DNA from 4 places in the Ensifer sp. ENS11 genome. Region 1 is predicted to be linked to each of the others. Evidence: predicted binding sites of a transcription regulator. Region 1 holds the regulator's gene; each other region holds the start of a gene.

Region 1 (7,273 bases):
CGGAATGGCTAAGACCACGACAAGCCGCGGGCGTCGCCGCGGCAGCCGGACAAAGAAAAAGGGCGGAATGCTGCCCTGGTATCTCGCCGCGGTGCTGACAGTCGGCGGCGTTGTTGCGTACGACCACCGTGGACAGTTGCGGGATCTGCCGGGCGTTTCGGATGTGTTCGCATCGGCGCCCAAGTCGACATCCACATCCAGGTCGGACGATCGGCCGAAGGCGCAGGCCCGTGTCGCCATGCCCTCGGCTACGCACAAGACGAAGCCTGTCGACGGACCGATACCCGCAGTCAATGTCGGGTTGGCCGCACCGACACCCGTCGAGCGCCCGATCGCGCAGCCCACGGCCGTCGAGCCCCAGGCGAATCAGTTCTATTTCTGCGGTACCCGCAACGACAATTGCGTCGTCGACGGCGGAACATTCCGCTACCAGGGCGAGGAGATCCGTGTCGCCGACGTCGATGCACCGCGAATCAAGCAGGCGAGTTGCGATAGCGAACGTGCCCGCGGCTTCTACGCCAAGCAGCGATTGCGCGAGTTGCTGAACGCCGGCGAGTTCAGGCTGATCGAGGCCATCGGCAGGAGCGACGACAAGAACAGCGAAAAGCTGCGCGTGGTGATGCGCGACGGCCGCTCTCTCGGCGCCGTGCTCGTATCGGAGGGCTTGGTTCGGCCCTGGAAGGGACAGCCCAAGCCCTGGTGTTAGACGGTGCTCGGCGTCATCAGAGAGAATGATGAGGGCCGGAAGCGTGTAGCCGTCTAAGTTATCCACCGAGCGCGATATCAATACCGATTATCAACCCCAGAGCCGATAGTGCCAGAAAGAACACAACAAGAGAGCTTGCTAGAAGCAGCTTGATGGGATTGGCTCGGAAATCTGCCTTAAGGTTCGGGAAAATTGGCGACATGTCCAATCGGCCGGTCACCGCGAGCTGGAATAGACGCCAGATTGCGACCGCAATGCACATTCCACAGAAAACTACCGTCAGTATGAGCTTGGGTAGATGATCAACTCTGGATTCAACGTCCAATTCCCTGAAGAATCTTGGTGCAAGGTAGCTTTACCGTGAAACGGTGTACAAGGTAGCAGCGCCCCGCGACGTCGGAAGAAGGGTTGGACGGAAGATTCGGGCCGTCTGTCGAAATGGTAAATCCATCCAATTGCCTCGTGTCGGACGCTGCCGTATAGCGCCCGCCGCCTGTCGTCGAAGGGGTTCGCGGCGATCCGTTATGGGGCCGGATCGGTAAGCCTGTGGAAGAGTTGGAGAAAGATGGAATTTCAGAAATGCCTGAGGACGTTTTTCAGAAATCCCCTCTTGCGCTCTTTCTATATTCATTCTAAACGCTCGCCACGACTTGATAATCTCAGTCGATGAGGCCTCGTGGCGGAGTGGTGACGCAGAGGACTGCAAATCCTTGTACCCCGGTTCAATTCCGGGCGAGGCCTCCAAAGCCACTCCTAAGTAGTTGAATTAGTTTCGCTATTTGGACTGCAGGATTTCATCTGCTGCCACACATTCCTCTTTGTGTGGCAATTGGTTCCCGTTATCTCCCTCTTCGACGTTCGATCCAAGCAGCAGATTGCCGATTCCATCCCCATTGCTTCTGGCAACACTCTGCCTCGTCAAGCGCGCCCGTTCGCGTTCCGCGAGTAGATCTTCGACGTCTTGGCGGCGCAACGAACGCCCCCCTCATTCAGGGTGCAGCAGTTTGAACGGCTGCGGCCGGCGTCCTGCCAGCCGCGCCTGTCGTCACTCCGCCGGGATAAACTTGAGCGTTCCTGCGAGCCTTGGGCCGGTCGATCCCTTCGTGTCCATCGGGTGGTTGATGCCGTCGTTCACCGGTAGCTCCTCGAAATCGAATGGGCTTATGCCTTCAAGGCACGCGGCGTTGACGCCGTAGAAATCCGGGTTCGCGCGCGGCTTGTGGAATGTGTAGATGCCGCACTTCGAGCAGAAGTAATGCTCTGCAGCCTTCGTGTTGAACTGATATTTGGTGAGTGCCTCGCCGCCGGAGAGAACCGTGACCCCGTCCTTGGCGGCAGAGACGGCAACCGCGCCCTTCAACTGGCAATAGGAGCAAGTGCAACGGCGGGCGGTGCGGAGGCCGCTCTTCAGTTTCACATTGAAGCGAACCGTTCCGCAGTGGCAGGCTCCGTCAAGGTTCTGAACATCGAGATTCATCCAATCATCCATCTGATTTTGAAGCGCATTTGATGAGCTTTCTTATGAGGTGGGTTGCTTGTGCTCAAGCGCATTCGGGGGCAGTCTCAATCCAGAGGACCGCACTCCCGTTGAGGCCGTTCGTTGTAGGGCCATCAGCCGATTGGGCTCAGGCGCGGGGTACGAGGCGTCTCGTCGCGCATCGGGCACATATTCAGACCAAGTGCCCGATACGTGCGCCAGCACGCTTTCGTGCTCCACGTCGGGGACGTTCCGCGGCCCGAGCCGATGCGTCGCAAGAGCGCTCGGCCAACGGATCGTGCGGAGAAAAAGCCTACGGCCGTTCGCATCCGTCCTGCATCATCCGCGCGAGGAGCGAACAGTCCGCGTCGCACCGTTGCCTTTCTTGGGTACGAACCTAGTTACCCATACCGTACCCAAGCGAGGAATTGCTGAATGAACCGTAATGGGCTCTATCTGATCATTGCCATGCTCGCCGTCGCCGTCATTGGTCTCGGCGCCTATGTCTACCGCGAGGAAACAAAACCGACCGGCGTAGAGATCAAGATTGGCCAGGACGGGGTTTCCGTTCAGGAGAATTGAGCGCCATCGGCCACACGCTCAACAGGTTTGGCAGCGGCGAATGCCGCTGGCGGTCGACGCCCCACGCGAGGTTCAAGGCGAACGCAGATCCGAAGGCGGTCGAAATACCGGCCATCGGTGGCGTAAGCGGCCGCGTGCTCGTTGCGAGCGTCAACGAAAGTGTGACGTAGATAGGGCGGGCGAGCGCGTGATTCAGCCCCTCGCACGATGAAAGCAACAAGTCACCCAGCGCCTGCGCGATTGGCTAAAGCGGTTCTCCGTCAATAGCAGCCCGATTGTCGAAAGTGAAACGCTGTGCGTGCCTGCGCAAAGGACATGCTGCCGGCACGCAGGTACGGTTTTCGGGGGGCAAGGAACATGGGCCAATGCGGCGCGTCCAACACGCGCAGCGAGGCTGCCCGCATCGCAGCCAACCACTGTTTTCAAAGCGCAATTCGACCGGGCTGCGCTTGCCCGCCAGTTTGCGAACGTCCGCAGTCGCCAACGACATGGCCTTGCGAGGACGCGCCCCGAAATGGTGATTCGGTCACTATTGTCAGTGCTGAAAATATTGTCTCTAGACAGAACTGGGAATGAATATCCCAACAGCGCGACCCGTATAGGTAGTGTCAAACAAAGCCAACAATGGAGGAAAAGACATAAAATGAAATATAAGATCGCCCTGACTGCTCTTGCCATTCTTGCCGTAACGACGGCCACCGCAAGCGCTGAGGATCTCGTCTTTCAGCTTAAGAACAAGACGAATGCCGTTTTGACGAACTTCTACACATCGCCGGTCGGTGTTGATCAGTGGGAAGACGACGTCTTCGGGCGGCAGGTGCTTAATCCGGGCGAAAGCATGGAAATTACCATCGCCGACGGACGTGATGTCTGCAAATACGACATGCGCTTTGAATTCGAAGAAGGTTCCGGTCTCGACACGACTGAAGACAAGCAGGATCTCTGCGAGTTGGGCGAGTACTCGATTCACGAGTAAAATCCGTCGAGCGTGAAAAACACTCGATCCGAAAATCTCCGTCTCGCTACCCTATGTGGCGAGACGTTGAAGTAAGAGAGCGGCTGGCCGGCATGAAGGCGGCTAGAGCGTTTCCGGTTTAAACGGAGTCACTAGGCGCTCTATCTATTTGTTTTTACGCATTTCCTGGCGGAAAACCGCTCCGCACTTTTCCTCGAATTGCGCTGGCGTGAGACGGGCTTAGTGGTAGCGGCGGATCAAGCCGACGAGCTTGCCCTGAATCTTGACCCGGTCAGGCCCGAAGATGCGCGTCTCATAGGCCGGGTTGGCGGCCTCTAGAGCAATTGAAGCGCCCTTGCGCCGGAAGCGTTTCAACGTTGCTTCCTCGTCATCGACTAGTGCCACGATGATATCGCCGGGATTGGCCGTGGTGGCATTGCGGATGATCACCGTATCGCCATCGAAAATGCCGGCCTCGATCATCGAATCACCCTTCACTTCAAGGGCGTAGTGCTCGCCGCTGCCGATCATATCGAGCGGCACGGTAATGTCGTGGGTGTTGTTCTGTATCGCCGAGATCGGCACGCCGGCGGCAATGCGGCCCATCACTGGAACCGACACGGAGCTGTTGTCGGCAACCGGCAGCGTTTTCGCCGCGGGGGCAGGGGCGGGCGGTTTGCCAAGGCTACCCTCGATGACGCTCGGCGAAAACCCGCGACGGGGCTGCGCGCTCGCAGCATAGGCTTCCGGCAGTTTGATGACTTCGAGCGCTCGGGCGCGGTTGGGAAGCCGGCGTATGAAGCCGCGTTCCTCGAGCGCTGTGATCAGCCGGTGAATGCCCGACTTGGATGCCAGGTCGAGTGCATCCTTCATCTCATCGAAGGACGGCGGTACACCGGACTCCTTCATTCGTTCATGGATGAAAAGAAGCAATTCCTGTTGCTTGCGGGTCAGCATGGCAAGTCGCTCCAGAGGCGTGAAACAAATCAAGAACAGACACTATCTGTTCCATATGTGTTCCGCAAGTGCCTAAAATTCTGTGAATGTTGGTTCAATCAAGCGCAGATTGACCAACTCGTCGCTGCACGCGCCGCGCGAGGCTGATATGCCTCCTTCCGTTTATGGAATGAGGGTTTAATGACGAAGCTGATTCAAATCTTGCTGACCATCGTTGTCGCCGCGACCGCGATCCTTGGGTTTCGCTGGTATCAATACGTGGATAACAAGCAGAGCCCGTTTGACGAAGTTGGTATCGCGTTGAATGCGGCGATGCCCGGGCCGCTCAATCAATGGGGTTGTGACCGGCTGAAGCTGACATTTGGCAACGGACACCCGCCGCACGGTTGCGCCGCGGCCGATGGGACGCAGTGGAAATAGCCTGCCATCAAGGGATCAGCAGAAATATCGATGGGCGATCTGCTAGAGGAGGCCTGAATCAGGCCGGCTGCGTCGCGGAGCAGGCGTCCTCGAATTCCTTGACGGTTTCCGCGGAGTTGTCCTCCGGCAGCACAGCGTCGGCCGCTTCGGTCGCGACCGGCGTGTCGCCTTGATAGACGAAGGACTGGATGTAGTAGGCGATCGTTCCCTTCCAAACGTTCCGGCCGTCTATCTGCTGGCAGGGCACGGCCGTTTCGAAGTCGGCTTGCAGGTCGTCGACCGTGGCAGCGCTGAGGGCGATGTTAGGCGATGCGATAATCGAGGCGATAAGCAAGGCTGCAAGCACGGTGAACGTCCACTAGATCAGAGGTGGCGGCGATGGTTTGGTTAACGATGTGAACCGTGCTTTCGTTCCGAAGTCCAGCAAGCATGCCGGGCACTGTGCCGTGTTCAACAGTTCTTTGCGAAAGGCGAGCACTGGTGCTCAAGCTGTGGCAATGAAGGCACAAAGATTGGCGTGAGGTGCGTTGGCGTTTTCGATTTTCCGGCGCCCGCCTCAAAGCGTGGCGCTGGCAGCTGATCAACAATACCCGCCGCAAATGCTTCCGATGATGTTGGACGCCGTAATGGAGTGCGAGTGGCCAGCGGCATCCGCCTGTAGCGATCTTCGCATCTCCAGCCAAATACATACGACGTTCAAACGCGCTACGAAACCGGCATCTGACCGCGGGTGCTCGACCAGTCGCGCCGGGATGTCGCGGAGACGTTGCGCACCCCAGTTCGACTGGCCACTGACGGATATCTCTCTCGTGTCGTTAGTTCGAGAGGTTAAAGCCGACCGTCTTACTTCTTGTCTTTCTTGCCCAGGGAGAAACTGCTGCCGGCCAGCTTCACCTGTGAGCCTTCCGTCACAACGGCGGCTTTGACAGTCTTGTCCTTCTTTGGCTTTCTAACCTCGCGGTTACTTCGCACTTGACCTTTTGCCATGATCGTCTCCTTGGAAGGTGTGCCGGGGAACCCTGCATGGGCGCCGAATGCCGGCAAACCAGCCTGCATTGATACCGCCGTAAGTCAATGACGGTGCCGGTGGATCACTGTTTTGCCGGCGTTGCGTCGCGCATTCGTGCCCGGTGTCCGGGCACTGCGATGATAACGTCGCTTCGGTCACTTACCGTTGCGCCCCTGGGATGCTGTCGCAGGCCCTATGACGGCAGCAACTTCGGTTATCTTGTTCGCCGGAAATCCGGCGCGTTCCGAATGTTCGCGAATGACGTCGGCGCTTGATGCCTCGTGGACGCAGTAAATCTTGTCGCCGGCGACATAACTGGTGATCCATGTATATGGTACGCCAAGATCGGCGACGACAGCATTGGATTTTGCCGATAATGCGCAAAGGTCGTCCTGGTTGAGCTTGTCGGCCCCTGGGACGTCGCGTTCAATGATGTAGGTGGGCATCGTTCAGTTCCTCGGTTGTTGGAGGACTGAATATCAAGAATATCTAATATAATTGAAGTCAATACTTTCCACCGGTGATGCGGCGATTCACGACGATTTCCCTGGAAGTATAGGATCAAGCAGCGGAAGGGGCTCCACCGGGACTGGCGTCCGATCAAACGATGGGCGCCTGTATCGCCCCGCGATCACAATATCTCGCGGCCAATAGCTCTATGCGACTGAAATCGCGCGGCCGGGGATGGGAGCGCGCGATGCGCTCCGTCCGACACGCGTATACTAGCGCAAGTTAGTAGCTGAGCCGGAAACCGCCGGGACTCGCCGCAGACGGATCGGGTACAGGTGTTGGACCTTGCCACTGCGCATAGGTCGTGTTGCTGCCGCCGGTGCTTGCGCATCCGGCAAGCGCAAGAAGCGCGAGAAAAGCGGCTGTCGTCAAATATTTAAGAGGCATGGTTTTCTCTAGTTCTGGGAGATCGCCCAGGGCTCGATGGGCCGGAATCAGACTTTCCCTCAAATTATCTGGGATGGCAAGCGGGTCGAGCCACCGCCTTGCAAGCGCCGTCAATGCTGCGGCTATGATCGGGGAATACTCGCAAAACTTGTATGCGTTCGCCGCCAAAGCATTCACTTGGCGACCGAGCGCAATAATGGGTGGCGAAAAATGAGACAGCCATGGCGGAGGAGGTGGGATTCGAACCCACGGTGCGCTTTCACGCACGCC
Region 2 (7,273 bases), on a different contig from region 1:
GTCAGGTCCGCATGCGCCACCTGCCCGACGGCATGAACGCCGGAATCGGTCCGCCCGGCACCGCGGATCGAGACGGTTTCGCCGGTCAAGGACAGGATCGCTTTTTCGATCGCGCCCTGGACGGAAGCGCCGTTGTCCTGGCGCTGCCAGCCGACATAGTTGGAGCCGTCATATTCGACGATCAGTCGAAAGCGCGGCATCAGCCGACCCTCGTGCCGGCGGCGATGGGCGTACCGCGCAGGAAATCGGCAACACTGAGAGCCTTGCCGCCTGCCCGCTGCAGCCGCGTCGGCCGCACGGCACCGTCGCTGCAGGCAATGGTGAGAGTGTCGTCGAGCACCGTTCCGGCGGTTCCTGCCGCCGTCACGCGCTCGGAGTTCAAAACCTTGATGCGCTCCGGCTTGCCGGCGATCTCGAGCTCAAACCAGGCGCCGGGAAAAGGCGACAGGCCGCGAATATGGTCGTGCACTTCGCGCGCGGTCCTCGCAAAATCGATGCGAGTCTCGGCCTTGCTGATCTTGGCGGCGTAGACGACGCCCTCGCCCGCCTGCTCGGTCAGTGGCAGGTCATCGGCCTCAAGCTTGCCGATCGCTTCCTTCATCAGGTTAGCGCCGACCTGCATCAGCCGGTCATGCAGCTCGCCCGCCGTCATCGTCTCGCCGATCTGCACCGCCTTGGTGAGCGCGACCGGGCCTGTGTCCAACCCCTTGTCCATCTTCATCACCATCATGCCGGTCTCATGGTCGCCGGCCATGATGGCACGCTGGATGGGAGCCGCACCACGCCAGCGCGGCAAGAGCGAGGCATGGCCATTATAGCAGCCGAGCCGCGTTCCGGTCAGGATCGCTTCCGGCAACAGCAGGCCATAGGCGACGACAACGGCAACGTCAGCATTGAAATCACGGAAGGTCTGGCGATCGGCTTCGTCCTTGAAGTTGACGGGCGTGAGCACGGGAACGCCGAGCAGCTCGGCCGCCTGGTGCACCGGCGACTTCTGCAGGTCGAGCCCGCGCCGTCCGCCGGGCCGCGGCGGCTGGGTATAGACGGCAACGATCTCGTGACCTGCCCCTGCGAGTGCGGCAAGCGTCGGTACGGAAAATTCCGGCGTTCCCATGAAGATGATGCGAAGCGACAAGGCGGATACTCCGACCGTTTGAAATCAGGCCCCTTCAAACGGGTTTACGCGCCTCAAATCAAGCCCCTCAACGACAAAGCGCCCTGCGGGCGCTTTCCTCGGGATCAGATCGCCTTGGCGCCGCGGGTCTTTGCAGCCTTGGTGAACCTGCGGATCACCATGTCCCGCTTGAGCTTGGAGATGTGGTCAATGAACAGCACGCCGTTCAAGTGATCGATCTCATGCTGCAGGCAGGTCGCCAGCAGGCCGTCGGCCTTGACGATCTGTTCCTTGCCGTCACGGTCGAGGTGCTTGACGGTGACCTCCGCCGGACGCTCCACCTCGGCATAATAATCCGGAATGGAGAGGCAGCCTTCTTCATAGACCGAGAACGCGTCGGACGAAGCGACGATTTCGGGATTGATGAAAACGTGCGGGGTCTTCTCGTCGCCTTCCTTGGAGACGTCGAGAACCAGCATGCGTTTCGCCACGCCGATCTGGATGGCGGCGAGCCCGATACCCGGGGCGTCATACATCGTCTCGAGCATATCGTCGGCCAGGCGACGGATGTCGGCATCGATGGTTTCGATCGGGGTCGAGACCTGACGCAGAACAGGATCGGGAAGGATGATAAGCGGCTTGATCGTCATATCGCTCCCATAACCGATCTTTCCATCCGGGTGCAAGAAAATTGGCGCGCACGCTACGGGCATCGCGGCAATGTCGTCTCCCGTTAACCGCGCCGGGTAAATGTTCTCGTTTTGATCTGGTCTTCAAAAAAGAATCTGTTAGGCTTGCCGCATGGAACCTGCGCCAATTTCGTTTGACCAGCCTGTTTTTCTCATCGGCACCGTGCCGGTCACTGTCGCCCATCTCTGCATGGTTCTGGCCGTGCTGGCGATTGGCTTCGTGCTGATGACCGTTTCGCGGCGGCGGCGGGCGGGCGACGACGAGCGTCACGAGCAGATGGCCATGCTGCTGGCAGCGCAGACGGAAATGCAGGGCCGCATCGCGGCAATGGCCGACGTGTTCGGCAGCCGCCAGGCGGAACTGAACCAGACGCTGAGCCAGCGGATCGATGGCATGACGCACCGGATCGGCGCCTCGATCAGCGAGCAGACCAAGGCGACGCACGAAAACCTGCGGCGATTGCAGGAGCGCCTGGCAGTGATCGACACCGCCCAGAACAACATCCAGTCGCTGGCCAAGGACATGGCCGGGCTGCAGGCCATCCTTTCGAACAAGCAGACACGCGGCGCCTTCGGCCAGTCGCGTATGGAAACGATCGTCGCCGACGGCCTGCCGATGGGCGCCTTTGCCTTCCAGACGACGCTTTCCAACGGCGCCCGGCCGGACTGCACCATCCGCATGCCGAACGACCAACCGCCGCTGGTGATTGACGCGAAGTTTCCGCTGGAGGCCTGGAACGGCATGCGGGACGCTGCAACGCCTGAGCGCCGGCAACAGATGGTGCAACTGTTCCGCCGCGACATGGAGGTGCATGTCCGCGATATCGCCAGCAAGTACCTGATCCCCGGCGAGACGCAGGAGACGGCTTTCCTCTTCGTTCCCTCGGAATCGATCTTCGCTGAAATCCACGAGCATTTCGAAGCGATCGTCCAGAAGGCGCATCGCCAGCGGATCGTCATCGTCTCGCCGTCGCTGCTGCTCCTGTCGATCCAGGTGATCCAGTCGATCCTCCGTGACGCCCGCATGCGCGAGCAGGCGCATCTCATCCAGGGGGAAGTGGGGCGGCTGATGGAGGACTTGACGCGCCTCGACGAACGGGTCCGCAAGCTGCAGGGTCACTTCGCCATGAGCCAGAAGGATGTCGAAGAGATCCTCATCTCCTCGGGCAAGCTTTCCCGCCGCGGCGCCAAGATCGAAGCGCTGGAACTTGAGGCGGAAGGTGCGGCACGACCGGAAGAACCGCGCCATGCCGTCGACAATCGCGTCGGGCAATTGCGCCTCAGGGTGGTTGACGAGGACTGACGGTCTCGGGCACTCTCCGGCCAAAATCAGCAATTCGACGGGACATCTTCACATGATCACTGTTTTTGGGTCCATCAATATGGACCTGATCGCCACGACCGCGCGTCTGCCGAAGCCGGGCGAAACCGTTGCCGGCTCGGGCTTTTCGACTGCCGCCGGTGGCAAGGGCGCCAATCAGGCGCTGGCCGCACGGCGTGCCGGCGCCATCGTTCACATGGCCGGCGCCGTCGGCTCGGACAGCTTTGCCGACGGCGCGCTCGAATTGCTGCGGGAGGCCGGCGCCGACCTGTCCTTGACCAAAACCGTCGAGGAGCCGACGGGCACGGCCCATATCCTCGTCGGCGGTGAAGGCGAGAATGTCATTGTCGTCGTTGCCAGCGCCAACGCAACGGTCAACGAAGCCGATGCAGTTGCCGCCGTTGGTGGCCTGAACGCCGGCGACACCCTGATGCTGCAGCTGGAGATACCGGCAGCGTCGGTGGAAAAGGCGCTCTCGGAAGCCCGGCGCAAGGGCATTCGCTCCGTCATCAATATCGCGCCCCTGACCCCGGAAGCGGCCCGCCTCGGCCGGCTGGCCGATATCGTCATCGCCAACGAGACGGAGTTCGAACTTTTGGCCGGCAAGACCGGGATCGAAGGTCACGAACGCGAAGAGGCAATGAGAAAGCTGCACGCCGAAACCGGCCACACAGTCATCGTCACGCTGGGCGCGGAAGGCGTCATCGCCGTGCACGAAGGCGAGGTCCATCGCGCCCGCGGCCTAAAGATCGACCCGGTCGATACCGTCGGTGCCGGCGATACGTTCTGCGGTTACCTGGCTGCAAGCCTCGACGAGAAGCTCGCATTTCCCGACGCGCTCCGACGCGCCGCGGTGGCGGGTTCACTCGCCTGCCTGAAGCGCGGCGCCCAGCCCTCGATCCCGCTTGCCTCGGAAGTCGAGCCGCGCATCTAAGGGCCTGATCCGATCTTGAAGTGCGTTGCGATCGTTCGATTGCCGCACTTCAAAGCTCTCGCTTTTGCCGATGTCGTTATCGCAAATAGCTGCACACTTTTCCGGGCAGACTTTGACGCCCGTCGCGCGACCTGGTTTGAACGGCGAGGCTTTCCGTTCCTGCTGTGCCGAAAGCGCCCTTTCAGCGGGCAACGACCCTGAAAATCACTCTTCGACAGCCTTTGCGCAATCCGGACAGTCTTTGTCGCGGAGGTAAAACTTTGCGCGGAAATTCTCCATGAGCGGCGCATGAATTGGCCGTTGCGTTGGCCCAATCTTAAGATTTGCTCGGCTATTCAAGACCATGAGAAAGCCGGTTCCCCAAGGAATGGGCAGCCTCCTTAATGCCGGTCGGCATCTGGCGCTCCATGATGGAGTTTCACCCACATTGTGAAATGCGTTCGCCGCAGGTTGTCTCCTGCGGACCTCCCAGCACGTGAGGATTTCATGTTCAAGTTCCAAGCCAAATCGCTGGCGACCAAGCTGATCGCGGTGACAGGCGGCACGATCGCGCTCGTGTTGCTCGCCTCGAACTTCGTTCTCATCTCCCAGACACAGGAGCGCGTCGAAACGCTGGTGCTCGACCAGGCAACCGGCGAAGCGAAAGCCATCGCTTCTGATATCGCCGGCGGCATCGGCGAACTGGCAAGCGCTTCGCGCTCGATGGCCGGCATCCTTGGCCGCAGCCACGCGGAAAAATCGATGGAACGCGCCGGTGTAATCAACATCCTCAGGGCCAATCTCGAACAGAACCCATTCGCCTTCGGCAGCTGGTTTGCCGAAGAGCCCAAGGCCTTTGACGGCCGCAAGGAGGACGTGGCCAACAACAAGGAGCTGGGTGCCAACGAGGAAGGCATCTTTGCGCCCTACTGGTCGAAAAACCGCGAAAACGAGATCCAGTTCTCGACCTTCCGCGCGGACTACGCGGCGGAATGGTACAGCCTTGCGGCAAAGAGCGGCAAGGGCGCAATCACCCCGCCCTATACCGCGCAGGACACCGATGTCCCGACTGCGATGAGCTCGATCGCCTATCCGGTCACGTCCAACGGCAAGCTGATCGGCGTTTCTGGCGTCGACATCTCGCTCGCTTCGCTGGCGGACGGCCTCTCCAAGCTGAAGCCGTTCGAAACCGGCCGCGTCTACCTGCTGTCCCAGACCGGCAAGTGGCTGGTCGCGCCGATCCCGGAGCTTTTGCTCAAGGATTATGACGGCGAAGGCAACGAGGTCGTCAAGAAGGCACTGGCTTCGGGAACTTCGGGCGTCGTCAAGAACCTGTCCTACGACGGCAACGAGCCCTTCGACCGCGTTGTCTACCCCTTCGCCGTTTCGGGTGTGAACACCAGCTGGATCGTGCTCGTCGACGTGCCGCGCACGGCGATCAACGCGCCGGTCCGCGACCAGACCTACATGATGATCATCGGGGGCCTGGTCGTTCTCGGCGCGGTGCTGCTCGGCCTTTACTTCGCAGTCCGTGGTTTTGTCCAGCAGCCGCTTGCAGGCCTCGTCAGGGACGTCCGCAACCTCAGCAACGGCGACTACGGCAATTCGATCACCGGCCAGGACCGCTCCGACGAGACGGGCCAGGTGGCAAAGGCGCTCGAAGGCTTCCGCCACCAGCTGGCCGACACCAAGCGGCTCGAAGGCGAAGCCCGCCACGAGCGCGAGCAGGCGGAACACGAGCGTAGCCGTTCCGAGACCGAGCGGGCCGAATCCAGCGCCCTCCAGCGCGACATCGTCGCCCGCCTCGGCAAGGGTCTTTCGCACCTCTCCTCCGGCGATCTCGCCTTCCGCATCACCGACGAATTCCCCGGTGAATATGCCCAGCTGAAGCGCGACTTCAACGCGACAATGGACAGCCTCGAAGAGACGATCCGCACCGTCAACCACTCCATCGTCAACATCGGCAACGGCACCAGCGAGATCAGCAGCGCCGCCAACGATCTGTCGCACCGCACCGAACAGCAGGCGGCAAGCCTGGAAGAGACGGCGGCAGCTCTCGACGAGCTGACCTCGCAGGTCAACGCCAGCGCCGAGAACGCCAAGGTCGCCGCCAAGTCGGTGGACGTGGCCAGCAGCGATGCCGGACAGTCCGGCGAAGTGGTGCAGAAGGCGATTGCCGCGATGAAGGGCATCGAGCAGTCGTCGCACGAGGTCAGCCGCATCATCGGCGTCATCGACGAGATCGCCTTCCAGACCAACCTGCTGGCGCTCAACGCCGGCGTCGAAGCCGCGCGCGCCGGTGACGCCGGCAAGGGCTTCGCCGTCGTCGCCCAGGAAGTCCGCGAGCTTGCCCAACGCTCGGCAAACGCTGCCAAGGAGATCAAGACGCTGATCAACACCTCGGCGGGCCAGGTGCGCGAAGGCGTCGACCTCGTCGGTCGCGCCGGCGGCGCGCTCGAAAAGATCGCCGAACAGGTGGTGCAGATCAACGGCCTCATCCGCCAGATCTCGAGTTCGGCTTCCGAACAGGCCGTCGGCCTCAAGGAGATCAACTCGGCCGTCAACCAGATGGACCAGGTGACCCAGCAGAACGCCGCGATGGTCGAAGAAACCACTGCCGCCGGCATGGCGCTCAACGAGGAAGCACGCTCGCTGAGCACGCTGGTCGCCCGCTTCCGCGTCGCTCAGCGCTCGGGAACGACGGCAGCCCAGCCGAACTCGACGGAGATGTTGCGCGGTACGGCCGAGCGCATGCGCTCGGCCGAACGCCCGGCACCCGCACCGGCTCCTACCTATGCCCGCGACACCCGTCCGGCACCGAGTGCCGCGCGCGCCGGCTATACGCCATCGACCCAACGCGTCCTGACACAGACGTCCGGCGCCAACGCGTTGGCACAGGACAATTGGGAAGAGTTCTGATCCAGTAATCGATAAAGCAAAAAAACGGCGCCTCTCGGGGCGGCGTTTTCTTTTGTGGTTTTGGCTCGCGGCGATCAGATGCGCGCCAGCCGCTCTGTCAACAGGTCGAAGAAACCCTGATCGTCGATATGACGCATGACCTTGGCATTGTGCGTGCGGCCCGTGACCTGCCACCAGTCGACCACGGTCATGCCTGATGTCAGCGGCGACTGAACTTCGATCTCGACATTGCAGTCACGACCGGTGAAAAGCTCCGGCCGCAGGAGGTAGGCGATGACGGTCGGATCATGCAGCGGGCCGCCGTCGGTGCCGTACTT
Region 3 (7,273 bases), on a different contig from region 1:
CTGCGCCCTCCAACGCCCTCGGTCGCCGGAACCACAGGCTTTTATCGTTCGCGTATCATGCTGTCCAGACGGCAGCAAAAAACCGGCCGCCGATGAAGGCGACCGGTTTTGAAAGCTTGAAGCTCGGCTCGCTGCTTATGCTTCGGCAGCGTCGTCGCCGTCGTCGGGTTCCGGACCACCATTCTCGAGGAACCGGTCGGCGATCAGGCCGGCGTTCTGACGCAGAGCCGTCTCGATCTCGCGCGACAGGTCCGGATTGTCCCTGAGGAACGACTTGGCGTTCTCGCGACCCTGGCCGAGGCGCTGGCTGTTATAGGAGAACCAGGCACCGGACTTCTCGACGATACCAGCCTTGACGCCGAGATCGACGAGTTCGCCGGTCTTCGAGACGCCTTCGCCATACATGATGTCGAATTCGACCTGCTTGAAGGGAGGCGCCATCTTGTTCTTGACGACCTTGACGCGCGTCTGGTTGCCGACGACTTCTTCGCGCTCCTTGACGGAACCGATACGGCGGATGTCGAGGCGAACGGAGGCGTAGAACTTCAGCGCATTGCCGCCCGTCGTCGTTTCCGGCGAACCGAACATGACGCCGATCTTCATGCGGATCTGGTTGATGAAGACCACCATGCAGTTCGACTTCGAGATCGAGGCGGTCAACTTGCGCAGCGCCTGGCTCATCAGACGGGCCTGCATGCCCGGCAGGCTGTCGCCCATTTCGCCTTCGATTTCGGCGCGCGGCACGAGCGCTGCGACGGAGTCGATGACGAGAACGTCGATCGCCCCGGAGCGTACCAGCGTATCGGTGATTTCGAGCGCCTGTTCGCCGGTATCGGGCTGCGAGATCAGCAGGTTTTCGAGATCGACGCCCAGCTTGCGCGCATAAACCGGGTCGAGTGCGTGTTCGGCGTCGACGAAGGCGCAGATGCCGCCCTTCTTCTGTGCTTCTGCGATGGTCTGCAGCGCCAGCGTCGTCTTGCCCGAGCTTTCCGGACCATAGATTTCGACGATGCGGCCCTTCGGCAAGCCACCAATGCCGAGTGCGATGTCCAGGCTGAGAGAGCCGGTCGAAACCGTCTCGATCTCGATGATGCTGTCCTTCCCACCGAGCTTCATGATCGATCCCTTGCCGAACGACCGTTCGATCTGGGAAAGTGCCGCTTCAAGTGCCTTGCTTTTATCCACCGATTTGTCCTCTACGAGCCGCAAAGAGTTTTGTGCCATTTGGTCCACCTTTAGGTTATTGAAGCTACCGAGGCAATGAAGCCGCCGCACGAGTTTTTGTACATGTTTTGTTCCGTTTTTGCAAGAGCAGGACAAGACATTGAAAAATAGGAATTATTCGGATTGTGTTCGATTCATGTTCACGCTTTGCTGCGTAATTTTTTTGGCAGCGCCAGGCGCACCCTGAGACGATGAACCCTCCCGATCCGATTCGGCCGATAGACAGCAGAGGAACATTCATGAAGGAAGGCGAAATCGCCGTCTTCGGCGGCGCTCATATCGATCGGCGCGGCCGCATCTCGGGCACGACCGCACCCGGTTCGAGCAACCCCGGCACCTGGTTCGAAGAGGCAGGTGGCGGCGGCTTCAACGCTGCGCGCAACCTGGCACGACTGGGTCATAGCGTCCGGATGATCAGCACGCGCGGTGGTGACGCTGCTGGCGACATCGTGACGGCGGCCGCAGCGGCTGCCGGCGTCATCGACAATCCCCTCACCTTTCTCGACCGCCAGACGCCGAGCTACACTGCGATCATTGAAAATGACGGCAACCTGGTGATCGCCCTTGCCGACATGGATCTCTACCGGATGTTCTCGCCGCGCCAGTTGCAGCGGCGCGCATTGCGCGATGCCATCGCCGACAGCCGGCTGGTGCTGACCGATGCGAACCTGCCCGAAGAAACCATCGCCGCCCTCGTAGCGGCGGCGTCGACGGATGGGCGCATTGTCGCCGGTATCGCCGTATCGCCGGCAAAGGTGATCCGATTCCAGCCGAGCCTGGTCAGGCTCAGCTTCCTGTTCATGAACGAGGCCGAGGCGCGGGCGCTCACCGGCAAGGATGCGGCGGATGCTGAGGGTTGGCCGCCGCTTTTGCGCGCCGCCGGGCTCAATGGCGGCGTCGTTACCCGAGGCGGCAGAGCGGTCGTCGCCTTCGATCGCGAAACCGTCTGCGTCGCGACGCCGCCGGCCCTGCCGGAGCTCGCCGATGTTACCGGCGCCGGCGATGCCCTGGCATCAGGCTTCCTCACCGCCCGTCTTGCCGGCCATGATCTGTCGGAATGCCTGCGGCGCGGCATTGCCGCCGCCGGCATTACGCTTCGCTCTCCCTTGGCCGCCTCGGAACAAATGTCGCAGGCCAACCTCGAACAGGCACTGGCCCTTGTGCCGGCACCTCAAATGCTGGCATGAACGCCGCCAGCCGAACTCCCAAGGAAAAACCATGACCAAACCCGCTTCCCCCTTCCTGCCGATGGAATATTCCGACGAGGTTGCAGCCGCCAAGGCACGCGGCGCGCCGATCGTGGCACTGGAATCGACGATCATCACCCATGGCATGCCCTATCCGGGCAACCTCAACATGGCCCGCAGCGTCGAAGCGATCATCCGCGACCAGGGTGCCGTTCCGGCGACGATCGCCGTCATTCACGGCGTTCTGCATATCGGCCTTGACGATGCGAAGCTGGAAGAGCTGGCCAAGACCGAAGGCGCGATGAAGGTATCGCGCGCCGATCTCGCCTTTGCCATCGCCGAGCGCCGCACCGGCGCGACGACCGTTGCCGCCACCATGATCGCCGCTGCCCGCGCCGGCATCCGCGTCTTTGCGACCGGCGGCATCGGCGGCGTGCACCGCGGCGCCGAGCTGAGCTTCGACATCTCCGCCGACCTCGACGAACTGGCACGCACGGCCGTCATCGTCGTTTGCGCCGGCGCGAAAGCCATCCTCGACATTCCGAAGACGCTCGAGGTCCTCGAAACCCGCGGCGTGCCTGTTGTGACCTATGACAGCGACGTGTTCCCGGCCTTCTGGTCGCGCGATTCGGGCCTCAAGAGCCCGCTGATGCTCAACAGCCCAGCGGCAATCGCCAACTTCCAGAACATGCGCGAACTGCTCGGCGTCGATGGCGGCATGCTGATCGCGAACCCGGTTCCGGCCGAAAGCGAGATCGCGCGCGAGGAGATGGAAATCTACATCGGCCGCGCGCTCGACAACGCCGAACGCGATGAGATTTCCGGCAAGGAGGTCACCCCGTACCTGCTCGACAACCTCTTCCACATGACCGAGGGCCGCAGCCTCGAAACCAACATAGCGCTGGTCGAGAACAATGCCCGCCTCGCCGGCGAAATCGCTGTGGCGCTGACCGCGAAGTAGTCGACTGACATTAAGATCATAAGAGAAAAGCCCGGCGCGAAAGCGTCGGGCTTTTTGTTGGACTGCAATTCTTGGCGAGCGCCGAAATGCGCGCCGCGATTTCTCAGATTCGCTCAATGCACTGCGCAGTTTCGCGCACGCCTCAGGAGTCCAGCATCTCGCGCACGGCCACGGCCAGTTGCTTCAGCGAGAACGGTTTCGGAAGGAAGCCGAATTTGGCGTCGGCAGGAAGATTGCGGGCGAAGGCATCTTCCGCGTAACCCGAGACGAAGATGAACTTCAGGTCCGGGTACTTCTTGCGCAGCTCCGTCAAGAGTGTCGGCCCGTCCATTTCCGGCATCACCACGTCCGAAACGACGATATCGACGGCGCCATCGAGCTCCTCCATGATCTCGAGTGCTTCGACGCCAGAGCCTGCCTCGTGCACGGTATAGCCGCGGGTCTCGAGCATGCGCTTGCCGCCGCGGCGGACCGCTTCTTCGTCCTCTACCAGGAGGACGACGGCTGAATCACCGGTGAGATCGGTCGGTTCCTCGGTCTTGGCGACTGGCTTGGCGACAGCTTCAGCCGGCGGCAGCGTCACCGCCCCATTGGATGCGCCCTGCGTCGGTTCACCCGCGGCTTCCGGAATGTCGATATGGCGCGGCAGCAGGATGCGGAAGGTGGTTCCCTTGCCGACTTCGGATTCCGGATAGATGTAGCCGCCGGATTGCTTGACGATGCCGTAGACCATCGAAAGACCAAGGCCCGTGCCCTTGCCGACTTCCTTGGTGGTGAAGAAGGGCTCGAAGATCTTGTCGAGAATTTCTGGCGGAATACCGGTTCCCTGGTCGGAAACCTCCACCATGACGAAATCTTCCTCCGGCAGTTCGCGCCGGCCAATGGCCGCGATTTCCGTTGCCGGCAGATTGCGCGTGCGAAGCGTGATGATGCCGCCTGACGGCATGGCATCGCGCGCATTGACGGCAAGGTTGAGCAGCACCTGCTCGAACTGGCCGAGATCCGTGCGCACCGGCCAGAGATCGCGCCCGTAGTCGACTTCGACCTTGACGTTGGTCCCGGTCATGCGATCGACGAGCATGCGCAGGTCGCCGATCACGTCGGTCATGCTCAGCACTGTCGGCCGCATGGTCTGCTTGCGCGAGAAGGCGAGCAACTGCCTGACGAGCACCGCCGCACGATTGGCGTTGCGCTTGATCTCCATCAGATCGGCAAAGCTCGCATCGGCCGGTCGCGCCGACAAAAGCAGGTGGTCGGAGGACAGCAGGATCGCCGTCAGCACGTTGTTGAAATCGTGCGCGATGCCGCCCGCAAGCGTGCCGACCGCATTCATCTTCTGCGTCTGCGCCATCTGGTTTTCGAGCGCCTTCTGCTCGGTAATCTCCAGCGCGTAGATGATCGCTGCCTCTTCCGGAGCCTGATCGCTCTGGTCGATGACGGCATTGATATAGAAGCGGAAATGCCGCTCGCCATCGGCCGGGTGCAAGGCGTCGATCGGCGCGATATCGCCCTGGCGATCCTTGGCGGCGGCAAGCGCCTCATGCAGACGGCCCTTTTCCGTCGGATGCACCACCGTTTCGATCAGCGCGCCACGCTCGACATCGTCCTGGGAGACAAGGCCGGAAAACAGCTTGAGGAACGGCGCATTGGTGCGAAGGATGCGACCGTTGCCGTCGACCGAGGCGATGGCCATCGGCGTATTGTTGAAGAAGCGGGTGAAGCGCATCGCAGCGCTCGACGCCGACTGATCCTCGTCCTCGCCGCCGTCGCGCGACATGACGATGGTCCGGCTTTCGCCGGGCGCGCCATCGCGTGCCGACGACACGCGGTGCACCATGCGCACCGGCAGGCTCTGGCCGTTGGACTTGCGCAGATCGAGATCCAGCACCTTGGTCTTCTTCAGGCCTGGCTCCGCCTGCACCGATTGCACCAGCGTCAACCCCTCGCCGGCGACAAGATCGCCGATGCTCATGGAGCCCGGCTGGAATTTTGTCAGGTCGATGCCCAGCCAATCCGCAAGGGTAGCGTTGATGTAGAAGATCTCGCCCTTGCGCCCGGCGGAGAAGAAGCCGGCCGGAGCATGGTCGAGATAATCGATGGCGTTCTGCAGTTCCTTGAAGAACCGCTCCTGGTCGTCACGTTCGGCGGTGATGTCGGCAATCTGCCAGAGATAGAGCGGGTTGCGGTCACTATCTTCGAGCGGCAACACCCGGGCCTTCAAGCGAAACCAGTGGGCACCAGAGCCGCTGGACGCAGCACCGGTCGCCAGCGGCTTCAACAGCCGAAACTCCTCGTGCCCCTGCTTGCCTTCGTGCAGACCGTTGGTGAGGCGGTAGATCGCTTCGGTCGCCTCGCGGTTTCGCGACAGGATCGTTTCGAGCGACTGGATGCCGGCAGAATTCTTCGCGCCGGTCAGCGCGCCGTAGGCGGCGTTGGCGTAAATGATGCGGCCCTTGCGGTCGGTGACGATCGTGCCGTCTTCATGGGCGTCGAGAAAGGCGCGCGCCAGTTCGTCCGGCCGCGATTGCGGCATCACCTCGATGAAGCCGATGACCGACGAGACGAGGAAGAAGATGCCGACCATGGCAAGAACGCCAAGGATGCCGAGCACGATCTCGTTGTCCAACTCGTTCTTGAAGATCACGAAGGCGATCGCAGAGACGGTCAGAACGATCGCAAGCAGGACGATCCGCATGACGGTTCCCGGCCTGACGCCACGGTCAACAACCGGCATCTGGTAGTCACCTGACTGCCGCATTTTCGTCATCGGGTCCTCATCTGCCGCCAATACCGCCCGGCACATAGCCGATACGGTCCGGCGCTCCGGCCGGCATCCGCGCAATCCGCCAGGTGAAATCGGCCAATCCCGACACGCCCTCGATCATTCGGATAGGAATCATCTTTAACGATCAGAGATAACAGCAAAAAGCACCTGTGCGGAAGCGCAGCGGTCAATTCACAGGGAATGTCGGCGAAGTGCTTGTCCAAGCCCGAAAAAAGCCGTCAAATACTGCCACTCGAAAGGCTTTAAGGAGTTCAGCCTATGATGGAAACGATCGTCGGAGACAACGGTAGCCGATTCATTATCGCCGCCGGCGCCGTTGCGATCGGGCTTCTGTGCCTCGTGGCCGTGCTCTGGATCATGCGCAACAGGCCGTCGTCGCCCTTCATTCGCGGCGGCAAGAACAGGCAGCCTCGCCTCGCTGTGCTCGATGCGGCCGCTGTCGACACACGCCGTCGCCTGGTGCTCGTGCGTCGCGACGACGTCGAACACCTGATCATGATCGGCGGACCTACGGATATCGTCATCGAAAGCCGGATTGCACCGATCGATGAGAGCGCCTCAGCGAACGACGGTCCGGCAGTCATCGAGCGCAAGCCGATCGAGCAGCCGGTTGCCAGCGGCAATGGAACAGAGACAAGGGCAGCAGCGCCGGTGCAGTTGCGCCCTGTCGTACAGCCGGAGATGGCCGTCGCCGCGCCAGTGCGTCCGGCGGCGATACCGCAGGAGCAGCCGGTTGCGCGTGTCGAGCCGGCCCCGGCGGTTCGCCCGATTGTCGAACAGCGCCCGGCTCCTGTGATGGCCCCCGTGATGGCCATTGAGCCGCGTCCGGTCGAAAGGGTTGCGCCACAGGCGCCCGAGATCGTTGCCCCTGTCAATACGGCCGAGAAGGTCGAGGGCATCTTCGATGCCGCCCGCAGCCGCGTGCTGCCGACCCAGCCGCCAGTGCAGGAACAGCGTCCTGCAGCCGTTGCCCAATCGCAGCCCGTTGCCCAAAGCGCGCTTTCGGACTTCGAACGTATCCTCGACGCCGAAATCAGCGGTGACCTGCAGCGGCTGACGCCGGCTGCGGCGGCCGCACGTCCGGAAAATCGCGCGCCTGTGGCCGCTGCCGCCCGC
Region 4 (7,273 bases), on a different contig from region 1:
ACATTGACGCCGGATCCGGCGATCCGCACGGTGCTGCATGGTTGGGGTGAAGACGGCGAGCCGGCGCGGCACGACCTCGTCGTCGGCGATGCCTATATCCGCAATGTCACCACGGACATCCGCTCCGGCGCCGTGACGATGGAGCATGATGGCAATTCCATCTTCATCTTCGAGGTGGCGGGTCTGTGCATCGGCCATCTCGGCCATCTGCACCACGAGCTCGATGACAGCCACTACCGGCAGATCGGCAGGCTCGATGTGCTGATGGTGCCGGTCGATGGCGGGCTGACGATGGGGGCCGAAAGCATGAGCCGCGTCGTTTCGCGGCTGCGCGCGGCGCTTATCCTGCCGATGCATCGGCGCGGTCCCCCGATCGACGCCTTCCTCGACATGTTCGGCGACGATTTCGACAAGAGCTTCGCGACCGGAGCGAGCGTCAAAGTCTCGCTGCGTTCCTTGCCAAGCAAACCGCTGATTTATATCCTCCAGGGCGTCTGAACATCGGGATTGCCCAATGAGATCGTTTGCAGCCGGCGTCGTTGCGTTTCTGTCCTTTTCAACAATGGTTTTGGTAACGGCGGCTCTGGCTGGAGGCGCGCCTGCGCCGCGCATGCCGCCTCCCGACACCCAGCACCCGCAAGCTGTTCCCCAGGCGACTGTCGCGCCCGTTGCCGAGCAGGAAGAGTTCGTGATGCCATCGGGCAATATCGGCTGCATCTACACACCCCCGGGCGGCACGCCGACCTATCAGCCTGCCGACGGCGGGCCGGAGCTCGCCTGCGATATCATCGCGCCGCGTTACGTCAGGGCAACGCTCGGACGGGCCGGCGCGGCAACGATCAATCGCGAGGTCGGAGATCCGAGCTGCTGTTCGGCCGGGCCGATCCTCGAATATAGGGCGACATGGCAGGGCGGGCCCTTTTCCTGCATCTCGGAACGAACGGGCCTTTCCTGCCGCCGCGAGGACGGCCATGCCTTCGTTCTCAGTCGCGGGCGCATCTCCGCCAACTGAAAAGAAACGCCCCCTGCTGGACGGAAAGCGGCAATAAAACTATAAGGCGCCCCATTCCATTCAAATTCATGCATGCAGAGGGTGCCATGGCTGGCCATTCACAGTTCAAGAACATCATGCACCGCAAGGGCCGTCAGGATGCGGTGCGCTCGAAAATGTTTTCCAAGCTCGCGCGCGAAATCACGGTTGCGGCGAAGACCGGCATGCCCGATCCGTCGATGAACGCGCGCCTGCGTCTGGCGATCCAGAACGCCAAGGCGCAATCGATGCCGAAGGACAACATCGAACGTGCGATCAAGAAGGCCTCCGGCGGCGACGCGGAGAACTACGAAGAAGTCCGTTACGAAGGTTATGGCCCGGGCGGCGTCGCTGTTATCGTCGAGGCGTTGACCGACAACCGCAACCGTACCGCCTCCAACGTCCGCTCGACCTTCACCAAGGCCGGTGGCGCGCTTGGTGAAACCGGTTCGGTTTCCTTCTCCTTCGACCGTGTCGGCGAGATCACCTACAAGCTTTCGGTCGGCGACGCCGACAAGGTGATGGAAGCGGCGATCGAAGCCGGTGCCGACGACGTGACCACCGACGAGGACGGCCACACGATCATCTGCGGCTTCGAAGCGATCGGCGAAGTCTCCAAGGCTCTGGAAGACACGCTCGGCGAAGCCGAAACCGTCAATGCGATCTGGAAAGCCCAGAACACCGTGCCTGTTGACGAGGAGAAGGCGCAGTCGCTGATGAAGCTCATCGACATTCTTGAAGACGACGACGACGTGCAGAACGTCTATTCGAACTTCGAAGTGTCCGATGAGGTCATGGCGAAGCTTTCGGCCTGATCCGGATTTTTTCAGGCCTACTGCATGTCTCCTTAAGTCCCATCCGATTTAGGGACAAAAACATGCAGCAATTCAAAGTGCTACAGCGACCTTTGCGCGTCCAATCGGACGCACTGCGCTGTAGACGTCTTGATCTACCCGTGTCCTAAAGGGCACGGGTTTTTCTTTGGGCGTCACCGATGGGATGTGACTGATGACGTATGAGTTCGCGATCTTCGACTTCGACGGTACACTCGCCGATACGGCGGAGCTGTTCATGGCGGCGAGCAACCTTGCCGCCGCGCGCTTTGGGTTTCGCCAGCTCACGGTCGAGGAGTTCAAGGGGCTGCGCGCCATGGGCAGTCGCGAGATCATCGCGCATCTCGGCGTACCGATGTGGAAACTGCCGCAGATCGCCACTTTCATGCGGCAGGAAATGGCCGCCCAGGCTCGGGCCATTCAGCTTTTCCCCGGCGTTTCGGGCATGCTGACGGCGCTGAAGTCGGCTGGCATCGGCATCGCGGTCGTCAGTTCGAATGGCGAAGCGGCCGTTCGCAAGGCGCTGGGCGAGACCGCTGGCGCTATCGACCTGTTCGAATGCGGCGCCACACTGTTCGGCAAGGCGCAGCATTTCAAGAGGGTCGTCAAGTTTGCCGGCATCGATCCTTCGCGGATGCTTGCGATCGGCGACGAGGCTCGCGACATCGAGGCAGCCCGCAAAGTACGCATTGCGGCGGGCGCCGTCGGCTGGGGCTACGCCGATCCGGCGTTCCTGAAATCGCTCGGGCCGGATCGTTTCTTCGATCGCATCGACGAGATCCTGCCGGCCTTTCGGGTCGCGGGGCGGGGCTGACCAACTGATCAGGCCGCCTTGGCAAGCTCCTGCTGCGCCTCGGCGAAAAGCCGAAGCGACTTGAGCCGGGCATCCATGTCGAAGATCGGCATCGAGATGATCAGTTCGTCCGCCTTCGTTTGGTCAAGGAACGTTTCGATCTTTCTGCGGATGGTCTCCGGTCCACCGACGATGGCATAGGACATCGCGTGATCGACAAAGATCTTCTCATCCGAACTCCATAGCCCATCCATGGACGCCACCGGCGCCGGGAACCGGCCGCGGGCGTTGCGCCGCAGGGCGACGAAGGATTGCTGCATCGACGTGAAGAGGTAGTTCGCCTCCTCGTCGGTGGCAGCTGCCACGCCCATGACGCCGACCATCACGTGCGGCTTGTTGAGCGTCTGCGAAGGCGTGAAGCGCTCGCGATAGATCTCAAGCGCCGACAGCAGCATGTCGGGCGCGAAATGCGAGGCAAAGGCAAAGGGCAAACCGAGCATGCCGGCGAGATGGGCGCTGTAGTGGCTCGATCCGAGCAGCCAGATCGGCACATTGGTGTCGGAACCCGGAACCGCGATGATCTTCTGATCCTCGGCGACGGGGCCGAGCAGTGCCTGCAGTTCGACGACGTCATTGGGGAAGTTGTTGGCGCTCGCCTCCATATTGCGGCGAAGCGCCTGGGCGGTGCGCATGTCGGTGCCCGGCGCGCGGCCGAGCCCGAGATCGATGCGGCCGGGATAGAGGGCGGCAAGTGTGCCGAACTGCTCGGCAATCACCAGCGGCGAATGGTTCGGTAGCATGATACCGCCGGAGCCGACGCGGATCGTCTTCGTTCCTGCGGCGACGTGGGAAATGACGATCGAGGTCGCCGCGCTGGCAATGCCCTTCATGCCGTGATGTTCGGCCAGCCAGAAGCGCTTGTAGCCGTTTTCTTCGGCCGCCTGCGCCAAGAGCCTCGAGTTTTCGAGCGATTGGGCGACACTGCCGCCTTCGGTGATCGGGGAGAGATCGAGGACGGAGAAAGTCGCCATGAGCCAGGCCTTTATTGAGCGAAATTGATTGAATGGCTATGTAAGGTCAAAATTCCTCAATCCAAGGGTAGCGCTTGAGATTTCCGACAGCCGCGCTTGCCTCATGTGGATGTTTTTGTTTTGTTCACTTTTTGCTGGCAGCGTCCGGACACGCAGCATAGGGTGAAATTCATGCAAACCACGATTCGCATCATCGGCATCGATCCGGGCCTCCGCCGTACCGGCTGGGGCATCATCGAAACGCTTGGCAATTCGCTGCGTTTCGTCGCCTCCGGCACGGTGACATCCGATGGCGACATGGATCTCGCTTCGCGGCTCTGCCAGCTGCATGATGGCCTGGCGGAAGTCGTGCACAGTTATCAGCCAGACGAGGCCGCGGTGGAGCAGACCTTCGTCAACAAGGATGCAACGGCGACGCTGAAGCTCGGGCAGGCGCGCGGCATCGCCATGCTGGTGCCGGCGCGCGCGGGCTTGAGGGTTGCCGAATATGCGCCGAACGCGGTCAAGAAGGCCGTCATCGGTGTCGGCCACGGTGAAAAGCAGCAAATCCACATGATGCTGAAAGTCCTGATGCCGAAGGCCGAGTTCAAGGGCAACGATGCTGCCGACGCGCTCGCGATTGCCATTTGCCACGCGCACAACCGCCTGTCGGTGACCAGCCGGCTTGCGGCCCTGATGGGGTAGTTGCGCTGGTGCCGTTAATTTCCGATGGTCGGTCCGATCATCCCGCAATCCATCCATGAGAGACGACGCCACATGATCGGCAAATTGAAGGGTACTATCGACGAAATCGGCGAGGATCATGTCGTTCTCGACGTGCATGGCGTCGGCTATGTCGCCCATTGTTCGGCGCGCACATTGTCGAAGCTCGGTTCGGCGGGAGAGGCGGCGGTGCTGTTTATCGAGACCTATGTGCGCGAGGACCAGTTGAAGCTGTTCGGCTTCCTGACGGCGCTGGAGCGCGAGTGGTTCCGGCTGTTGCAGAGCGTCCAGGGGGTGGGCTCCAAGGTGGCGCTCGCTCTTTTGTCGACGCTGACGCCGGGCGAGCTTGCAAACGCGATTGCGCTACAGGACAAGACCTCGGTGTCGCGCGCGCCGGGTGTCGGCCCGAAGGTGGCGGTGCGCATCGTCACCGAACTGAAAAACAAGGCACCGGCGTTTGCCGGCGAAATGTCCGGCACGATCGGCCTCAAGCAGGAGCTTGGCGAGGGTGTTGCCTCGGCGCCGGTTTCAGACGCGGTGTCGGCGTTGACCAACCTCGGCTATTCCCGCGACCAGGCTGCAAATGCGGTTGCCGCGGCGCTGAAGAACGGCGGCGAGGACGCCGACAGCGCCAAGCTGATCCGGCTTGGCCTCAAGGAGCTGGCGCGATGATTCCTTGCGTTGTCGTGCCGGCCGATGCAAAACGGGCATTCTCTTTAACACCACGCGCAAGAATGCCCGATCGATTGGAACGGATGGATGACTGAAGCCGCACGCCTGATAACGCCGGAAAAGCGCGGCGAAGATCTCGATGCGACGATGCGTCCGCAGTCTCTGGACGAATTCACCGGCCAGGCGGAAGCCCGCGCCAACCTGAAGATCTTCATCGAAGCGGCGAAGAACCGCGGCGAAGCGCTCGATCACGTGCTGTTCGTCGGGCCGCCCGGTCTCGGCAAGACGACGCTGGCGCAGATCATGGCCAAGGAGCTGGGCGTCAACTTCCGCTCGACCTCCGGGCCTGTTATCGCCAAGGCGGGCGATCTGGCAGCGCTCCTGACCAATCTCGAAGAGCGCGACGTTCTGTTCATCGACGAAATCCACCGGCTCAACCCGGCGGTCGAGGAAATCCTCTATCCGGCGATGGAAGACTTCCAGCTCGATCTGATCATCGGCGAGGGACCGGCGGCGCGATCGGTGAAGATCGATCTGTCGAAGTTCACGCTGGTCGCTGCAACCACCCGTCTCGGCCTGCTGACGACGCCGCTGCGCGACCGCTTCGGTATTCCGGTGCGGCTCAATTTCTATACGGTCGAGGAACTGGAATCGATCGTGCGCCGCGGCTCCCGGCTGATGGGGCTCGGCATGACCGACGACGGCGCACGCGAGATTGCGCGGCGCGCACGGGGAACGCCGCGGATCGCCGGCCGCCTGCTGCGTCGCGTGCGTGATTTTGCCGAAGTGGCCCGGGCCGAAGCGGTGACCAAGCAGATCGCCGACGAGGCGCTGACGCGGCTTCTCGTCGACAATATGGGGCTCGACCAGCTCGACCGGCGCTATCTCTTCATGATCGCCCAGAATTTCGCTGGCGGGCCTGTCGGCATCGAGACCATTGCCGCCGGGCTTTCCGAACCGCGCGATGCGATCGAAGACATCATCGAACCCTATCTGATCCAGCAGGGTTTCATCCAGCGCACGCCGCGCGGCCGCATATTGACCGCCAATGCCTGGAAACATATCGGCCTCAATCCGCCAAAAGAGGTCGAGGCGACCCAGTTTCGATTGACGCTCGAGGACGAGTAAATGATCACGCGCCGTGGGCTTCTGAAGTTTCTCGGCGGCGGGATTGCCAGCATGGCGGCGCTTGGCGGCTATGCCTTTGCCATCGAGCCGCTCGCCCGGCTGAGCGTGACGCGTTATGCGCTGACGCCGCCGGGCTGGTCGCCGGGCTTGAAGCTGCGGGTGGTGGCACTTGCGGACATCCACGCCTGTGAGCCATGGATGTCCGCCAACCGCATCGCCTCGATCTGCCGGCAGGCCAATGCGCTTGGTGGCGATATCACCGTCCTTCTCGGCGACTATGCCGCCGGCATGAACCTGGTGACACGCTATGTGCATTCCAGCGAATGGTCGAAGGCGCTCGCGACGCTTGAGGCGCCGCTCGGCGTGCATGCGATCATGGGCAATCACGACTGGTGGGAGGACAGGACCGCGCAGAAGAACAGCGGCGGCCTCACCTTCGGTCACAAGGCGCTCGCCGACGTCGGCATCAACGTCTACAGCAATCGCGCCATCCGCCTGGAAAAGGATGGCCTCGGCTTCTGGCTCGCCGGCCTCGAAGACCAACTCGCGTTGGTGCCGGGCAAGAAATGGATGCGCAAGCATATGCAGGGCCTCGACGCTCTCGATGGCACGCTGGCACAAGTAGAAGACGACGCGCCGGTGATCCTGCTTGCCCATGAGCCCGACATTTTTCCGAAAGTGCCTTCGCGCGTTGCCTTGACGCTCTCGGGCCACACCCATGGTGGGCAGGTCCGGTTTCTCGGTCATGCTCCCGTCTTACCCTCGCGCTTCGGCGATCGGTATGCGTATGGTCATATGGTTGAAGACGATCGCAGCCTGATCGTTTCCGGCGGGCTCGGCTGCTCGATCGCGCCGGTCCGCTTCGGCGTGCCGCCGGAGATCGTCGTCATCGACCTCGGCTGAGGGGATTCCGGCCGCATGGCTTAGGCGCGCGGCCAAATGGCGTATTTCGGCGTGGCGGCGGGCTCGCTATGATCCGCGACAGCGCCACGCGTCTCATGAGACGCGCAGAGGTCGCTGTAGCACTTTGAATTGCTGCATGTTTCCTTGAACCGGATACGATTTAAGGAAACATGCAGTAGGG

What was found. Region 1 encodes LexA, which represses DNA repair genes until DNA is damaged. Its sites were predicted from a motif close to TGTTCNNNNTGTGTTCNG; they were not measured.
Region 2: IB264_RS01785 (DNA recombination protein RmuC) is a predicted target of LexA. The motif match lies at 1,866-1,883, and genes of this name have one in related genera.
Region 3: recA (recombinase RecA) is a predicted target of LexA. The motif match lies at 1,351-1,368, and genes of this name have one in related genera.
Region 4: ruvC (crossover junction endodeoxyribonuclease RuvC) is a predicted target of LexA. The motif match lies at 3,798-3,815, and genes of this name have one in related genera.

Annotation. Positions count from the first base shown of each region.
Region 1 is NZ_JACVAN010000015.1:9,289-16,561, reverse strand. Features, by position in the region: gene IB264_RS23870 (thermonuclease family protein) at 5-706, shown strand; tRNA gene IB264_RS23865 (tRNA-Cys) at 1,377-1,450, shown strand; gene IB264_RS23860 (GFA family protein) at 1,752-2,183, opposite strand; gene IB264_RS23855 (hypothetical protein) at 2,619-2,765, shown strand; gene IB264_RS23850 (hypothetical protein) at 3,409-3,741, shown strand; gene lexA (transcriptional repressor LexA) at 3,961-4,677, opposite strand; gene IB264_RS23840 (hypothetical protein) at 4,858-5,097, shown strand; gene IB264_RS23835 (hypothetical protein) at 5,156-5,443, opposite strand; gene IB264_RS23830 (hypothetical protein) at 5,941-6,153, opposite strand; gene IB264_RS23825 (DUF4242 domain-containing protein) at 6,262-6,552, opposite strand; tRNA gene IB264_RS23820 (tRNA-Ser) at 7,226-7,273, opposite strand, start outside.
Region 2 is NZ_JACVAN010000001.1:350,620-357,892, reverse strand. Features, by position in the region: gene truA (tRNA pseudouridine(38-40) synthase TruA) at 1-200, opposite strand, end outside; gene fmt (methionyl-tRNA formyltransferase) at 200-1,135, opposite strand; gene def (peptide deformylase) at 1,240-1,764, opposite strand; gene IB264_RS01785 (DNA recombination protein RmuC) at 1,916-3,106, shown strand; gene IB264_RS01780 (ribokinase) at 3,159-4,058, shown strand; gene IB264_RS01775 (methyl-accepting chemotaxis protein) at 4,545-6,956, shown strand; gene IB264_RS01770 (nucleoside hydrolase) at 7,031-7,273, opposite strand, start outside.
Region 3 is NZ_JACVAN010000004.1:316,227-323,499, reverse strand. Features, by position in the region: gene recA (recombinase RecA) at 136-1,224, opposite strand; gene IB264_RS10760 (carbohydrate kinase family protein) at 1,464-2,411, shown strand; gene IB264_RS10755 (pseudouridine-5'-phosphate glycosidase) at 2,443-3,372, shown strand; gene cckA (cell cycle histidine kinase CckA) at 3,515-6,139, opposite strand; gene IB264_RS35125 (hypothetical protein) at 6,147-6,272, opposite strand; gene IB264_RS10745 (flagellar biosynthetic protein FliO) at 6,416-7,273, shown strand, end outside.
Region 4 is NZ_JACVAN010000011.1:177,324-184,596, forward strand. Features, by position in the region: gene IB264_RS21180 (MBL fold metallo-hydrolase) at 1-498, shown strand, start outside; gene IB264_RS21185 (hypothetical protein) at 515-1,012, shown strand; gene IB264_RS21190 (YebC/PmpR family DNA-binding transcriptional regulator) at 1,099-1,845, shown strand; gene IB264_RS21195 (HAD hydrolase-like protein) at 2,039-2,677, shown strand; gene IB264_RS21200 (LLM class flavin-dependent oxidoreductase) at 2,686-3,687, opposite strand; gene ruvC (crossover junction endodeoxyribonuclease RuvC) at 3,859-4,371, shown strand; gene ruvA (Holliday junction branch migration protein RuvA) at 4,444-5,061, shown strand; gene ruvB (Holliday junction branch migration DNA helicase RuvB) at 5,149-6,189, shown strand; gene IB264_RS21220 (metallophosphoesterase) at 6,190-7,092, shown strand.